2 regions of the Flavobacterium sp. MEB061 genome follow, and region 2 is predicted to be linked to the other one. Evidence: riboswitches for the same ligand, from Rfam matches in the RefSeq annotation. Region 2 holds a riboswitch; the other holds the start of a gene.
What was found. Region 2 has a riboswitch for S-adenosylmethionine ahead of RT99_RS18130 (alpha/beta fold hydrolase). Riboswitches for the same ligand answer to the same signal wherever they lie in the genome.

Region 1: it holds a riboswitch for S-adenosylmethionine, as region 2 does, so the genes downstream of both, RT99_RS21650 (aminotransferase class V-fold PLP-dependent enzyme) here and RT99_RS18130 (alpha/beta fold hydrolase) in region 2, are expected to answer to the same signal.

Annotation. Positions count from the first base shown of each region.
Region 1 is NZ_JXQR01000074.1:112,031-115,436, reverse strand. Features, by position in the region: gene RT99_RS21655 (DUF763 domain-containing protein) at 1-68, shown strand, start outside; gene RT99_RS21650 (aminotransferase class V-fold PLP-dependent enzyme) at 151-1,650, opposite strand; SAM riboswitch class I at 2,037-2,136, opposite strand; gene RT99_RS21645 (nucleosidase) at 2,359-2,955, shown strand; gene RT99_RS21640 (glycosyl hydrolase family 32) at 3,230-3,406, opposite strand, start outside.
Region 2 is NZ_JXQR01000045.1:109,330-112,735, reverse strand. Features, by position in the region: gene thrA (bifunctional aspartate kinase/homoserine dehydrogenase I) at 1-890, opposite strand, end outside; gene RT99_RS18130 (alpha/beta fold hydrolase) at 892-1,875, opposite strand; SAM riboswitch class I at 1,955-2,062, opposite strand; gene RT99_RS18125 (hypothetical protein) at 2,251-2,451, opposite strand; gene RT99_RS18120 (aspartate kinase) at 3,075-3,406, opposite strand, start outside.

The DNA.
Region 1 (3,406 bases), on a different contig from region 2:
TTTTTGGAGATGCCAAACCTCCAAAAAGCAAACCTTCAAACCCTAATAATCAATTGGAATTATTTTAAACTGATAACAGGTTTTAGCAAAAAAAAAACTCATTTCGGTAATGAAATGAGTTTTTAAATTTTATTAAAAAGCACATTTATATTACCCGAGCTCAAACCATTTTTGTACCTCTTTTTCAATATCTTCTCCAATTATAACATTCTCAAATTCATTAGAAGAACTATTGTATTTATAATCTTTTTGCCATTCCTGATAATTTTGCGCAACTTGCTGTATAGCATCACAAATAAACAAAAGTTCTTCATTTGTCATGATTGGATGCAGGGATAAACGAACCCATCCCGGTTTATTGGTTTGATTTTTCTGAAGCAATTCGTTTGTAATTTCCTTTGATTTTTCTTCGTCAATAGCAAACAAATAATGCGCATACGTACTGGCGCAGGACCAGCCGCCACGAACCTGAATTCCGAAACGGTCATTTAAAAGTCTAACAACCAAATTGTAATGAATGTTTTCAATTATAAAAGAAACACAGCCAATTCTTTCGGTCGCAATATCTCCCAAAATAGATAAACCCGGAATTTTACTAAACGCTGCATAACAAAGATCAAGCAATTCTTTTTCTCTGTTTTTTATGTTTTCTACCTTCATCTGGTCTTTTAGTTCCAGAGCCAAAGCAGTTCTTATTACCTGCAAAAATCCTGGAGTTCCGCCATCTTCTTTTACTTCTATTATGTCACTATATTGATATCCTCCGGATGGATTTGTCCATTTTACGTTTCCTCCGCCCGGATTATCGGGAATGTTGCTTTTGTATAACTTTTCATTAAAAACCAAAACACCGCAGGTTCCGGGACCACCCAGGAATTTATGTGGAGAGAAGAAAATCGCATCCAATTGTTCTTCGGGGTCTTTTGGGTGCATATCAATTTTTACATAAGGTGCCGAAGCTGCAAAATCAACAAAACAAAAACCACCATTTTGATGCATGATTTTTGCCAATTCATGATAAGGCGTAATTATTCCGGATACATTTGAGCAAGCCGTAAAAGAGCCGATTTTTAGTTTTCGGTCTGCGTATTTTTTTATTTTTTCGGCAAGAATTTCAGGGTTTACCAAATTGTTCTCGTCGGCAGGTAAAATAACCACATCGGCATTGGTTTCATACCACGGAACCTGATTAGAATGATGCTCCATATGCGTAATAAAAACAACTGGTCTATCTGTTTTATCGATAGTTTCAGAATGCAATTTATTATCGGCAGTACGCAACCCCAGATAACGCTGTAATTTAGATAAAGCTGCTGTCATTCCGGTTCCTGTGGTAACCAAAACATCAGATTCATTAGCGTTAACGTGTTTTTTAATTACTGCTCTGGCATGCTGATAAGCATACGTCGAAGCTTTTCCGGTTTGACTTGAAAATGAATGCGTATTGGCAATCATCGGACCTATTTTATTGAGCATTATATCTTCAATCGGAATATATAATCTTCCGCTGGCAACCCAGTCAGCATATAATAAATTTTGTTTTCCGTAAATGGATTCAAAAATGTGATTTACTCCTATTGTATTTTCTCTAAATTTCGAAAAATACTTTTCTAATTGGCTTGTTTTTACTTGCTTCTCAATAACATTCATTTCCCTATCATTTTAAATTAACATATTTTATTTCTCGTTGAATCTTTGGAAGAATCCAAATTTTCGAAGTGATTTTTTAAGGTTTTGTAACCGATATATCGCAGTTGATTATTAGTGTTGCTTAATAAGATATTTTTCATAATAATTTGATTTAAAATTGAACATAAGTGTTCCCTGACCAATTTGAAATGGCCTAACGTAACGTCAATAAAGGGAAATAGACTGGAAAAAATTACCTGCCGTGCATTCGAAAAACTAAAGATTTATTTTCCTGAAATAGCAGATTGGTTTCTGTAAAATTGGCGTATAATAATAGCTCAGCTTTCATTTTAATAATAAAAAAATTTAATATTGATGAGCTTATTCAGATTTACTAAACGAAATCTTTCTTATCTGTCCGCCGTAGCGGAAGGATTTAGCACCTTATTTGGCAACAGGTTGCTAAGACATCATCGGGCCTATTCCCTCAGTCTTTCTGGATAAGTCATGTAGAAATTTTCTACTCTGCAAATATATATAAATTCTATCGAATTAATATAGTTAAAAATTGTTTTTTTTAATTTTTAACAATAAATAAAGTATTACGCATTGTAAGATCTCTTTTCTGAACAATAAACACTTCAAACAATTGACATAAATCATTTCTTTCTATAACTTATTATTTAGTTGAAATGAGCATCTTTGCATATCGAAAAATAAACTTATTTAATGATAAAAATTACACCCGAATTATCTTTTCCACTAAAAGATGTATTATTCTCATTTGCATTAGAATCTGAAGCGGCAGATGTTTTCGTTGGTCAAAATACGCTCATTACCGGAATCGGAAAAGTAAATGCAGCTTATGAATTAACCAAAGTTATTCAAAACAAAAAACCATCTTTAATCGTTAATCTTGGATCTGCAGGAAGCAATTCTTTTCAAAAAGGCGACATTATTTGCTGTACTAAATTTGTGCAAAGAGATATGGATGTGAGAGGTTTAGGGTTTGCGCAATATGAAACTCCGCTTTCTGATTTACCAGTGATTCTTAACTATGGTTTGGCAATGGATAACCTGCAAATAGGCATTTGTGGAACAGGTGATAGTTTTGAAATGGGTCATGCCACCAAAATCTACGACGTGGTAGATATGGAAGCTTACGCCCTTGCCATGATTGCCATGAAAGAAAATATTCCGTTTTTATGTCTAAAATATATTTCAGATGGTGCAGATGACAATGCCGCTGATGATTGGGTTATTCAGGTTCACAAAGCCGCCGCAGCTTTCGGAAACATTTTACAACTCAATAAAAAAAAGATTTAAAACACGAATTTCACGAATTTGCACGAATTTTTAATTAGTTAATCTTAAAACCAATTCGTGCAAATTCGTAAAAGCCATAATTTATTTTACTTGTAAACATTGCCAACGGTTTCAACCGTTGGGACATAATGCATTTTTATTATGCATGTCCCCCAAGGTTGAAACCTTGGGCTATATTGATCTCTCTTTCTTTCTTCTATCCTCTTGCCTCTATTCTCTTGCTTGTATTCTCTTTCCTCTATTCTCTATTCTCTTGCTTCTATCCTCTTCCTTCTTAATGCGATTTTTTCAAATATTCATCAAAAGCTTTATTTGGATCTGAAGTTGCGTATTCATTTTCCGGTTCTGGAATTACGTGAATCTTTGAATCTTTTAAGGATACAATGGCAGAACAAACATAGACCCCTATTTTTCCTTCGCTGTATTTAAAATCCAATAAAGTTAATTTAAC
Region 2 (3,406 bases):
GAAAGTGTTTTGATTCCTTCTTTTGCAGAATCTGAAGTGATTAAAGTTCCGCGATTTTCGTGATTGAATGTATTTAAAATACGAAGCGGAATATTTTTTTCCAACAATGGAATAATCGTTTTTGCGTGCAGAATTGTTGCTCCAAAATTGGCTAATTCGTTTGCTTCGTTAAATGAAAGAAATTCGATTTTTTTAGCATCTGCAACCAAATCAGGATTTGCTGTGTAAATTCCGTCAACATGTGTAAAGTTTTGTAATTCTTCAGCATTCAAATAATTAGCAATTAACGAAGCGGTGTAATTACTTCCGTTTCTTCCTAAGGTTGTGGTGTCGTTATTGTTGTTTGAACCAATAAAACCGGTTACAATATTTACAGTCGAACCGTTATGTTCTTTAAAATAATTGACAACATTTTTCTTCGAAAGCTGTTCTAAAGGCTGTGCATCACCAAATTTAGAATCGGTTTTCAGCAATTCTCTTGCATCAACAAAATTGGCCGGAATTCCTTTTTCTTTTAAAATCGAAGTCAATAATTTAGCCGAAAGCAATTCGCCTTTAGACAAAATCTGATCTTTAATTTTATTGCTGTAATCACCAATTAAGCTTACACCTTCAAAAAGTTTTTCTAAAATAGTAAACTCTTCAGATAAATCAACTTGTGGATAATCTGAAATTTGATAGATTTTAAAGTTTTCGAATAATGGTTTATAATTTCCGTTTTTGGCAGCAATTTTTAAAATATATTCTAATTCATCTGTAGCATTTCCGCGGGCAGAAACTACAACGGCAATTTGTTCGCCCTGATTTACTTTATCTGAAATAATTGAGACAACTTTGTTAAGTCCTTCTCCGTTTGATAATGATTTACCTCCAAATTTTAATACTTTCATTTTATTTTGCTATTGTTTCTGCCTTAAAAATATCGGCAAGTAAATGATCTAATTGTTTGTACTCGATTAAAAAAGCGTCATGTCCGTGAACAGAATCTATTTCGTTATAAAAAACATTGTCTTTGAACTTTTTTAATTCCTGATAAGTTTCTCTGTTTTCTTTTGCCGTAAAAAACAAGTCAGAATTAATTCCGATAATGTGAATTGTGGCATTTGTTTTTGATATTAAGGTTTCGAAACTCTCACTATTTCGAGTTATATCTATGGTTTTAAGCAACTGGTTCATTAATTTATAAGAAGCCAATTGGTATCTTTTCTGCAATTTGTCTCCGTGATGCGCCAGCCAGCTTTCTATATTAAAAACAGAAAGATTTGGGTTTGTCGTACGTTGAAATTTTTCTTTGAATGATTCCGGAGATCTGTAACACAACATTGCATGAATTCTCGCATCTTCAATTGGTCGTGATGAATTGTTCAGGATTTGTTCCTGTAAAAAGCAATTGGCAATCATCCAGTCTGTCGATTTCCAGTCTGTTGCAATTGGAATCAGGTTTTGAGTTATGTTTGGTTTTAATGCCAGCATTTCCCAGGCAATTCCACCGCCAACAGAACCTCCAATGATTGTATAAACCTGAGTTATATTTAGGGCATCAAGTCCTTCAAGAAAAATTCTGGCAATATCTCTGGTTGTAAAATCCTGATAATTTTCGATCAAAAATGTATCTGTCCCATTACCCGGAACATTGAATGCCAAAACGGTGAATCTATTTGTATCGATTGTTTTTCCCTGGCCAATTAAATCATTCCACCAGCCATTTTCGCCTGTAACCTGAGCATTTCCGGTCAAGGCGTGATTGACCAAAACAATAGGCGCGCTATGTAATGGCAAACCAAAAACGGTAAAACTTAAAGGTAACGAACGGTAAAGTGCACCATTTTCGGTGGTGAAATTTTGTATGCTAATGGGGTTTGGTATATTTTCCAATTTCAAATCTGTTGTATTATTGATTTGTATCTGGAAATATTAGAAAGAAAAAACTAGTATGAAACTAGAAAAATTCTTGTTGTTATCTTTCCACGTTTGGCGTGGTAGAATGCAGCACCTTCTTCGCTTTACCGAAGGGTTGCTAAGGATTCATCGGGTCTAATCCCTCGTCCTTTCTTTATAACATTTCAATACGTTTTTGAACTTAAAGGTGCAAATTAACTACTAATTTCTTAAACAAACAAATTTTATCGAAACTGATTGCTCAATTTCTTAAACATAATTCAAACTAAAACTATTGTACGCAAAAATTTACCGAACAATTTGCCCAGTAAAATTAAGCAGGTTTTCCCTTATTCTATGATGCTTTTCGATTTAGATAAAAAGCGTTTCATTTTCTTTTGAGTACATCAAAAACAATAAAGAGTTTGGCTCTTTTTTCTCTTCTTTTTTATCTGTTTCAGTTATTCCGAACCTTGGATGGATCAATTCATTCTTTGGCGGCGGCGGATTGTTTCTTTTAGTCCTGTTTTTCAATGTTGAAAATGTTTTTGCGATGTAGTTTAATGTACTCATGATATTAAGTTTTAGTTTGTTGTGTTATTATGTTTACTATTCGTTTATTATTTTGTTAAGAAGCCAAATGAAATAAAAAAACCCTTTTGGATCGGGATACCAAAAGGGTTTAAGTTTTTCAAACTCATATATACTTTTAGTATCAACAGACGCGCACGCAAATAAATGCGACAGAGAACTTTTGGTTCATCTGTAGGGACTTATTCATCTGTGATTTATTTATTGTTTTAAATTCTTGCATTTTCTTATAAAATTAAAAAGCCTCCAAAAAAATTATCGGGAGGCTTTTGCATATGTTTTTATTGTTTTCTTACAATTTAAGCAAAAGACTTCCCAACGGTTTTAACCGAAATGGCGCAAAACATTTTATAGACATTTAAGTTCATTGATTCAGTAGCTTTTGGGTTTAACAAATATGGCAATATTATTTTAATTACGCAAATAAAAAACAATAAATTAATACGAAAATCCGACAAAAAAGTACTTTTTTTCGATATAAAACATCTTACAAAACTTTTGTTACACAAAGCAGAAGTAAAAACTTACAAATAATTGATTTACACCTTAATATTTCCACAAATCAGTTTATCAAAGAACATTTCAAAGCATTTTTTAATTTGGTTTTAAAGCCAAACTGCTTCCTTATTTTTAATTTTTTCGGCAACTTTTAAGATGTCAGTTATAATTCCTCTTGAAATTGCCTGTTTACAAGCCGAAGCACTCTGAATTACGATCGGAACATCGGCATATGATTGTGTGTAGATTTCAAAAATGGTATCAGAACCTTTTAATTGTCCAATTGCCGATGCTGCAGATTCTGAAACTAATTTTACTTCCAATGTGTTTTTCTCTACATCAAATTCACCAACGTATCTTAAGACATGATTATCGGCCTGGGTGATTTTTGAAATTTTAAAATATCGGTCAATCGCTTCTTTATTAAGAATTCCGTTTT